One region of the Paenibacillus sp. B1-35 genome, then DNA from elsewhere that is predicted to be linked to it. Evidence: riboswitches for the same ligand, from Rfam matches in the RefSeq annotation. Region 1 holds a riboswitch; each other region holds the start of a gene.
What was found. Region 1 has a riboswitch for cobalamin ahead of metE (5-methyltetrahydropteroyltriglutamate--homocysteine S-methyltransferase). Riboswitches for the same ligand answer to the same signal wherever they lie in the genome.

Region 1 (3,280 bases):
ACCATATCTGTCCGTTCGAACTCGCCATGCACCAGAACGTCAATTCCGATCTCTTCTTGAATGCGGATCCATCGTGTCATTTCATCTTCTAAATACGTTTCGTATGTCTTTGCATCCCATTCGCCCTTGCGGAAACGAAGGCGAGCGCGGCGAATATCCGCAGTTTGCGGCATACTTCCGATCGTTGTTGTCGGCAGCAGCGGCAAGGAAGGCCAGCGCTTACGATGCAGCTCCTTGCGCTCTTCAAATGGAAGGCGTTCAATTCCTTTTTCTTTTTCTGTCCGAAGCAGCTCCTCCAAAGCCTGAACCACTTGCGGACGCTGTCTCGAAGGCTCATTGCGCCAAGCTTGAACGCGAGCGCCGCTGTCTGTGAGCACTGCGCGAGTCTCCTCGCTTGGGCTTGAGAAATGACGAGCAAGCGCAGCAGTCTCCTCCAGCTTCTCGTCTGCGAACGCCAAGGCTTCTCTAACAGGGGCTGGCAATTCAATCTCCCGCTTCGCAGTCAACGGTACATGCAGCAGGCTGCATGATGGCTGTACGATCCAGCGCTCCCTCGGGACAATACCTTCCACCGATTCGAGCCAAGCCGCTGCTGCGGCTAGATCCGTACGCCAAATATTACGGCCATCAATGATACCGATGGCAAGCTGCTTCTGTTCTGGGAATCCAAATTTACGCAGTGCTGCTTCATTTCTACCTTTATCATGAACAAAATCAAGACCGAGCGTATCTACCGGAAGCGACACGAACGATTCGTAATCTGATACTGCATCGAAGTATGTTTGCACCCATAGCGACAAGCTTGGAGCCGCCTTGCGAAGCTCAGCATATATTTCCTGCACTGCCGGCCAATGTTCGTGCGGCATCTCCAGAACGAATGCCGGCTCATCCAATTGAACGGTCTTCACGCCTTCCTGCTCCAATTCACTCAAGAGCTGTCCATATACTCCAGCGAATTGACGAAGTACATTCAAGCGTTCTTCCGGTTTAATCCCTTTAATAAAGCGGACATACGTATAGGGGCCGATGATGACTGGCTTTCCTTCAATGCCATGGGCTTGCTTAGCCCTGCGATATGCTTGCAGCGGGCGGTTGACCGTCAATTGCGGAGCCTTGCCCTCCCACTCTGGCACAATGTAGTGATAGTTCGTGTTGAACCACTTCGTCATCTCGCAAGCGACGGCATCCTGTGTGCCTCGAGCCAATGCGAACAGCAAATCCGCGCTTACTTCACCTCCATTGTAGGAGAACCGTGAAGGAATCAATCCGAAAGTAGCAGTCATATCAAGCACATGATCATACCAGGTGTAATCATTGACCGGAATCAGATCAATACCTGCCTCTTGCATCGTCTTCAGGCGAACGTCATTGATGCGTTCCAGCTCATCCTCCAATTGCTCCGCAGAGCTGTTGCCTGCCCAATACTGCTCCAATGCCTTTTTCCATTCCCGGTCGTATCCGATCCGAGGGTAACCTGCTGTGCTTGTCTTGATTGAATTGGCTGTCATCATACTGCCCCTCTCATGCGTAATTTTGCCGTACGGGATTAATTGGACAATTTCTATCGCTTAACACGGAATTAGAATTGCAGTCGAACTCACTACTCCACCTTATGAGACGTTTATGGATCGCCTTGTGCATTCATTACATCCTTAATATGCAAAAAAAGACATTCCTGTCCCATAACAGAAATGTCTCGTAAACGTCCATGAAGGCATAATGGAATAGATCGTTCCTTCCGGCTCATTAGCAAAAAACACCTCATGCTAAGAGGAATCGAAATGACGATATCCATGCTTACGAACACTTCCCTATCTCCCGTAGGTACGAACAGTGTTGTCAAAACAGGCAGGTCTCCTGGCTTCAGCTTCATTGGCCATTGCAGCCTTCCCGATTCCTTACAAACCAGTGGCTCTCTCGCAATACCTCAACTGTCACAGTGGCGGGACCGCGCCGGATTTCCAACCGGCTTCCCTATTAAGCTCCGACGTTACCCGAAGCACCTGTTTCCCATATTCAATTACATTGAAAGCCGCTTTCACACATCTTCCAATTGAGAACGATTATATATCTAACCAGAGCGATTGACAAGAATTTTTTCTCAGTTTCTATTCGAAAAAAATCCTAACCCCGCCCGCTTCATTTGTACATAAGCTCCCCTTACATACACAATAGGCGAGCCTCACGGCTCGCCTAACGATCATTGATGGGGTGATATGCTAGATGACCATCCCTTCATGTACGAAAACAATATCTTCGTCCTTCTCATCCAGCGTCAATTCGCGATTATCCAAGAACCATACATCATTTTGCTCCATAAAGAACGTAATGCCGTTCACGACTTCCGTCACTGCTGGATATTGCGGACTGTCTTTCATGATGCCGAATGAATAAGGCCCTGAAGCACTGAATCCGCTGTAGCGCACAAAGATGCGCACTTGATCTCCTGCTGTAAATCCCCAATCGGCCAAAAAACGCTCGACTGCCTTCGCTGTAACGCGTAATTGCATGCTCAGACCTCCTTAATCCAACCTATCATCATTTATGATCATACCACGCGCATATATCATTTGTTAACACCAAAGTTGTTGGTACGAATATGGTCTGCGCCTTTTTCCGACTGTCCGCATTACGCAGATGTTGAGCATACAACACATGTCCGTTGTCGGCATTCATCCACCATAGCTCAGAAAAGCCTCTCCTTGAAATTACAGCTTGATCCGCTGAAGACGAAGCGCATTGAGCACGACCGAGACTGAACTGAACGCCATGGCCGCGCCTGCAAGCCATGGAGCAAGCAGACCGGATGCTGCAATCGGAATGCCGAGCGTATTGTAAATAAGCGCCCAGAACAAGTTTTGCTTAATATTGCGCATCGTCCGGCGGCTCATCTCCATCGCATCAGCAATCCCGTTCAAGTCGCCGCGCATCAAAGTTACACCTGCTGTCTCCATTGCTACATCCGTCCCTGTACCGATAGCGAAGCCAATGTCAGCCGCGGCAAGCGCAGGTGCGTCGTTGATGCCATCGCCTACCATGGCAACGACTGTGCCGTCCTGCTGCAGCTCACGAACATGCTGCGCTTTTTGTTCAGGCAGCACCTCTGCAAATACATCATCAATCCCGACTTGTGAAGCGATGGCTTTCGCTGTTCGAATGTTGTCCCCTGTCATCATCACTACGCGAATCCCCATCTGATGGAGCCGCTCAATCGCCTGCTTCGAGGAAGCCTTCACCTGATCAGCTACAGCAACAATCCCTCTCCACTTGCCATCAACCG
Region 2 (3,280 bases), on a different contig from region 1:
CGTACTCTTGGATAACGCGTTGTTTTTCATTCTGGTGTTGCTCCATACCATCATCTCACTCTCATGTCAGAAAACACGTGAAATTGCTGTAAAAAACATAAAAGCCCCTTAAAAAGTTCGCGCAGGAATTTTTAAGAAGCCTCTTTGCTTGGTTTTGTATGCAACACGCCGTTGTGTTACCTTTACTATATTTTAATACTGCAAACGTTGTCAATACACATTCAGACAAAATTCGACGCAATCTCAAGATTGAAACATTTTGTTCAAAATTTCGGCCACATCCCCTGCCGTTGGCACGCGAGGATTCGTCGCCGTGCAGCCATCCTTCAGTGCTCCCTCGGCAATCGAGTCCCTCATTTCATCCAGCAGCGCCTGATCAACTCCACATTCCTTCAGCGTATGCGGCATCTGCAGTTGTTTCTGCAGCTGCTTGATCGCTTGTACAAGGCTGCGAACACCGCTCTTTGGATTTGGTGCGGACAGTCCCAAGCTCTTGGCGATTTCTGCGTAGCGAACTGCGGCAGCAGTGCTCTCTTCCCTGCCATACCCTGGTTTATAATTCGCATTGAATTCAATGACATGCGGGAGCAGCATTGCATTCATGCGGCCATGCGCAATTTTGAATTTGGCCCCTGCGACATGCGCAATGCCATGATTCAGTCCGAGCGAAGTAATGTTGAATGCCATACCCGCTATGCAGGATGCATTATGCATTTTCTCACGCGCTTCTAAATCACTGCCATCCTTATAGGCTCTTGGCAAATAAGCAAATACCAACTTGATAGCCTTCTCTGCCAGCGCATCCGATATATCGTTCGCCTTCGTAGATACATAAGCTTCGATTGCATGCGTCAACACATCCATTCCGGTATCAGCCGTAATGAAGTCTGGAACACTCTTAACCAGTTCCGGATCTAATATCGCCTCTTGCGGCAGCATCTCATCGGATACGAGCGGGTATTTAATGTTTTTCTGCTTATCACTGATTACCGAAAATGATGTCACCTCGGAGCCCGTCCCGCTTGTCGTCGGGATTGCCACGAATGGAATGTCTTGCTGGTTCAGCAGCTTTTGTGCAAACAGCTTCATCGCCTTGGCCGCATCAATAGCGGAGCCGCCGCCGATAGCAATAATCAAGTCGGTGTTGAATGCGCCTAATGCCTCTACACCTTCTGTGACAATCTCAACCGGCGGATCTGGTACGATGTTGCTGAAAATATATTGCTCATTGCTGTCATGCAGCCGATCGAATACCATGTTGATCATCCCTGATTTGACCATAAAAGGATCGGTAACGATGAAAATACGCTTATTGCGCCATTCCATCAGACGATCCAGCGCACCATGACCCATGTAGAGATCGGCTTTAATCGAAAGTTTGTCCACGTAAAGCACCTCCAAGGAGTAGTTACAACAAAAAAAGAGGCCTCTCAAAGGAATAGTTCCCTTTAAAAAGCCTCTTTGCTTGTTATGTTGTCTGCACGCCATTGTGCAGCTTATCATTCAATTGTCATTTATACTGTACATCGTAATGCAAACATGCGTCAACCGCAATGTCGACGATTTCATCATTACGACAAATCTTCTGCAAAAAAATTGGGACATGCACACCATTGTGCATATGATTCTTCATCGTTGAAAAATGTCCCGCTTGCTTTTATTTATACGTCTTCGTATGTTTGGCGGCGAGCACCCGGCCCCTCCGACAGCATTGTCGGCAGCCTTCAAGCAATGTAAAAAAGCCTAGCGAGGCGGTATCGTCACTAGACTTGTAAACCAGTCACTTTCGCCTCGAAATGACTGGCCTGGCAAAGTTACTAGACAAAAGACCTGACTTAAGACCGAGCTCATCGGCCTATTACAGTGGCGGGACCGCGTTGGATTTGCACCAAACTTCCATTGTCTATAACTTCTTCTATTGTGCATGACGTGAATGGTCGTCCATTCGACATAATTATAGCACAAACGATCTGAATGGCAATATGAAAAAAATAAAAGATAAAAGAATTGAGGATTTGCTCGTCATTATGTCCCCGCAGATGTGAAGCACCCTGCCCTTTGAGATAGCAATCGAAAAACTCTACTAGAATATGATTCATCGTCTCAAGACAGTAAATGGATCAATCTCTGCCCTGCCGCCCTGCAGCATATTGGACAACAGCGGGGAAACCAGAGACAGGTTTGTAAGAGGGCTGAAGTTAAAGCGATGACAACGAGCAGAAGCATAGCAATTGCATTCTGATAACGCGGCTGCTTCTATATTTTTTCGTTCCTCTTTGCTGCGTATGAGCGTCCACACTCCAAGAAGCGCCCAGACAAGCAGCAACAGTCTAAGCCCCAGCCAACGGAAGCTCCATTCAATAACCGACGCCAATGTGAAAATTAGGAATGCTGCAAACGCGCCAAGCCTTATCATGGCTTTGATCTTTTTCTGATATGACTTTGTACAAATGCGGTATAGTGCAAAAGATATCTCACAAACAGCTGCAATGATTAAAATTATGATTTCTATTATCCAAATTCAATCCTCCTCTGCTTCATCAGTGCAGCATCAGCATAATTAACGATTGGTGCAGAGTAAATATGTACGACACTATGCTGTAGGAATAACAAAGTAAGCTAAAAAAAAAGACGAGGTAAGCTGCTGCTTCCCCGTCTTATTGAACTTTATCATTTTTTAGTTTTCGCAACTGCTCGTTGATTTTCGTTGCGACCTTCCTATCACTGCTCCATCCAAGCCAACGGACGAGAAGGGAGATAATTGCGATTTCAACTGCGACTATCATTGTGCCAACTGCTCCCGTTACCCAGCCCATCCAATTCGTGAATGTAAGCATCACAACTTCTACGATTACAAAATGGATCAAAATTCGCATACGCATTCCCTTTTCACTGATATCAGCAGGAAAATGGAACATAAGACTTGGCAAGACCCCCACCAATGCGACGTGTAGGCACACCTGCGCTTCATAGCCCACGTATCCGGGATGGTAGGTTCTCTACCGATTTATTTGCCCAATATCAACGTAGCGAGCAAGCTTTTGTATTTATTGAATTCATTGATTCTGTTTTCTGATGTGTTTATCCTTCATTGTAGAGTGCCTCCTGTGCTGGGGTTTGTTCTTTGGATCGAACGTTCCCCAGCATACAGAAGGTGCTTTTTTCATTCAAACCTCGAATTCATTTATTACAGCAATGGCTCCTATCGTACTTTGTTATCATCTTTTTCTTTCAAACTGACATGCTGGACAATCTGAATCCATCTTAAAAACAACGATTG
Region 3 (3,280 bases), on a different contig from region 1:
CAGATGGCTGGACGATTCTTCAGCCGTCCAGCCGCCGCGCGGGGAGCCATGGCAGTCCTTCTGCACGCGCACCGCGCATGTATGGTGGGAAGTGCTGCGGAACGCGCGCGAATCCTTCGGCAGCAGCTGCGGCATACACGCGGAGCGTCAGGAATGCGCTGCCCGTCGTCGGCCGCATCATTCTTCCCCGCTTCCCCGTGGGCGGGTGATGCGGTGCAAGCCGAGCCGGATGCGGCAAACATATGGCAGCGGACTTGCCCCGCGGCCGGATGTTGTCATTGTTACACACGGAGGCGTCGTACGTCGATTATATACGCTGGCTTTTCCACGAAAATCATTTTGGGAAGCGGCAGCGCCAATCGGCGGCGGGATCATGATTACAGCGAAGCAATGTGCGCGCAAATGGAAGTTCTTGCGAGCGGAACGTCTGCCAAGCAAATGAGGAAGCATGCGCTAACAGGCTAATATCATCGCAGCAATGATGTATTCTATTGCAAGTGGTGGGCTTTTCCCCTATAATCTAATATCGAGTTTAGGACTTAGATAACGAAATTATTCGATGTTGAATATTCGCGATACTTCAGGTCCTTGGGGAATCATAACGGGATTGATCCATGAATGTTATTGTACAGCAATGGGGCTGTATGGGTTGAAATGCCGGGATGTGTGATATTTGTACCCAGGGTTAAAAGGGAAGCCGGTGTGAACCCGGCGCGGTCCCGCCACTGTGAATGGAGTGTTGTGCTCATTAGGCCACTGTCTAATTGATCAGCAGGTATGGTATCCGCTGATAAGGATGGGAAGGCGAGCTCAACGTATTCTCCTAAGTCAGGAAACCTGCCTGAAGATAGACGAGTTGTATCCTTCGCGGAGAGGAGCACGTCATTGGCGTAATGCATCAGGCAACATGGCAGCTTAGCTGCTGGCCCCTGTATCTAGGTGTCTGCTGGATATTGCGATAGATGACAATGTGTTCCCCTGGATCGAAGGATCGGGGGTTTTTTGCTGTATAAGCAAGCATTTCATAACCATAAGCGCTTATACACGACAGCAATGCAATTTGATGTAAATGCACAGCACGAATGTATATCACGAATTCAGTCACATGAAGAGGTACAGCTTAGGTATATGCAAGTGCTCATTGACAACCGATACCCGCAGGGGAGTATAACTTTAGGCAATTGCAACTTGTCACGCAATTTCGTTACGCATGGTGGCGAATGGAACCGCTTTACGCTTGCACATTTGGTACAGAGGTAAGACGAGGAAAGAATGACGCGAGGGAGAGATAAAACATGAACAAATGGTTGAACAAATCGGTTGCGGCGCTGCTGGCGCTTATGCTGACAGTAGGACTTGCGGCTTGCGGCAACAAGGATGCGGCTAAACCCGCTGAAAATACGGCTGCTCAGCAAGAGACCAACAACACTGCCTCTGAACAACCGAAGCAGGATGATCTGAAAACGAAATATCCACTGACTGTTAAAGATGCAACAGGCGAAGAATTTACCTTCGAAAAAGCGCCTGAACGTATAGTGTCTGTATCTCCAGCAGAGACAGAGTCCTTGTTCGCACTTGGATTGGATGCTCAAATCGTTGGTGTTTCTGATTTTGATGATTATCCGGAAGCAGCGAAGTCCAAAGAGAAAATGGGCGGCATTACGAAGCCGAATGAAGAGGCAATTATTAAAGCCAAGCCGGACATCGTGTTCACAGGCATCTCCATGAAGGAGCCAGTTGTGAAAAAGTTCCGCGAGCTTGGAATTAAAATATTCAAGGTCGAGCCAAAAACGTACGATGATGTGATTACCAATATCGAATTGTATGGTCAAATTACAGACCATCAAGCGGAAGCGAAGACAGTCGTTGACAACATGAAGCAAGTGCGTGATGACGTAAAGAATGCGGTCCAAAGCGCGGAGAAGAAGAAGGTCTACATTGAATTCTCCCCAGGCTGGACAGTAGGCAGCGGCGAGTTCATGAACGAGCTGATTGAAATGGCGGGCGGCACAAACGTTGCGGCTGATTCAGCTGGCTGGATTCAAATTAACGAAGAAAATATTATTAAATCCAATCCGGATGTAATCATGTTCACACAAGGTGTAGTGGATTCCGAGACGAACAAGTCCTTGGAAGAAATTATTCGTGGACGCAGCGGTTGGAACAATATCAATGCAATTAAGAACAATCAAGTAATTGGTGTGGATCAGAACCTGATCAGCCGTCCGGGACCACGTGTTGCTGACGGATTGAAGGCTGTTGCGAAGGCGATTCATCCGGACTTGGTGAAATAATCGTCGTGGAGAGAACGATGAATAAAATGGTTGGGTATGGAGGAGCGGGTATTGCGCTTCTCCTTTTGTCCGTTGTGGGATGTTTGGCTGTAGGGTCAGTACGAATGCCAATGGGAGAAATTGCACAAATTCTGCTCCATCATATTCCGGGCATGGATCAAGTAATTCCGGTTACATGGGATGATGCCTCTGCGCAAATTATGATGAAGGTACGCTTCCCTCGTGTTCTGCTGGCTCTGCTCGTCGGAGCGGCACTCGGTGTAGCGGGAACTGCATTTCAAGGGGTATTGCGCAATCCACTGGCAGACCCGTATACATTAGGGGTATCTTCTGGCGCTTCTGTGGGAGCCGCTTTGCTTATTTACTTTGGCCTGCAATATGCACTGTTCGGCGAATGGACTATACCTGTCGTCGCATTCGCAACAGGGGTGGCAACCTTGATGGTGGTCATCAAGCTTGCCAGTGAGCAGGGCAAGATTCCGATCGAGACGCTTATTTTATCCGGGGTAGTGATGCAAGCCTTTCTTGGCTCAATTGTATCGTTTCTTGTGGCAATGACGAATCAGACGATCAATGAAATTTTATTTTGGGTAATGGGAAGCTTGGCGATGCGCGGCTGGTCCTATACGCTTGTCCTTGCTCCCTATTTGGCAGTCGGCATCGTAATTCTTATTGTATACGCAAGACCATTGAATTTGCTTGCACTAGGCGAGCGGCAAGCCTCCCATCTCGGACTTCATGTGGAACGAACGAAATGGGCAGTGCTGCTGACGGCGACAATGATTACAGCAGCGGCCGTGTCCGTCTCTGGCGTCATTGGATTTGTCGGCCTAGTCGTGCCGCATCTGCTGCGCTTGATTGTTGGCCCAGACTATCGATATTTGATACCGCTCTCAGCAATTGGGGGAGCCATTTATGTCATGTGGGCGGATACAATTGCCCGCACGGCTTTTGCGCCGACGGAAATTCCGCTGGGGGTTGTAACG

Region 2: linked by a shared signal. The riboswitch ahead of ACQ5BJ_RS00025 (1-propanol dehydrogenase PduQ) and the one ahead of metE (5-methyltetrahydropteroyltriglutamate--homocysteine S-methyltransferase) in region 1 are both predicted to bind cobalamin.
Region 3: linked by a shared signal. The riboswitch ahead of ACQ5BJ_RS13925 (ABC transporter substrate-binding protein) and the one ahead of metE (5-methyltetrahydropteroyltriglutamate--homocysteine S-methyltransferase) in region 1 are both predicted to bind cobalamin.

Annotation. Positions count from the first base shown of each region.
Region 1 is NZ_JBCHVJ010000002.1:686,300-689,579, reverse strand. Features, by position in the region: gene metE (5-methyltetrahydropteroyltriglutamate--homocysteine S-methyltransferase) at 1-1,508, opposite strand, end outside; cobalamin riboswitch at 1,831-2,022, opposite strand; gene ACQ5BJ_RS10710 (HesB/YadR/YfhF family protein) at 2,220-2,510, opposite strand; gene ACQ5BJ_RS10705 (heavy metal translocating P-type ATPase) at 2,709-3,280, opposite strand, start outside.
Region 2 is NZ_JBCHVJ010000001.1:1,099-4,378, reverse strand. Features, by position in the region: gene ACQ5BJ_RS00030 (BMC domain-containing protein) at 1-46, opposite strand, end outside; gene ACQ5BJ_RS00025 (1-propanol dehydrogenase PduQ) at 244-1,386, opposite strand; adenosylcobalamin (AdoCbl) riboswitch at 1,772-1,924, opposite strand; gene ACQ5BJ_RS00020 (hypothetical protein) at 2,096-2,416, opposite strand; gene ACQ5BJ_RS00015 (DUF3021 family protein) at 2,658-2,918, opposite strand; partial or broken gene ACQ5BJ_RS00010 (transposase) at 2,948-3,046, shown strand; partial or broken gene ACQ5BJ_RS00005 (phosphopantetheine-binding protein) at 3,203-3,280, opposite strand, start outside.
Region 3 is NZ_JBCHVJ010000003.1:471,718-474,997, forward strand. Features, by position in the region: gene ACQ5BJ_RS13920 (histidine phosphatase family protein) at 1-442, shown strand, start outside; cobalamin riboswitch at 636-859, shown strand; gene ACQ5BJ_RS13925 (ABC transporter substrate-binding protein) at 1,296-2,294, shown strand; gene ACQ5BJ_RS13930 (FecCD family ABC transporter permease) at 2,312-3,280, shown strand, end outside.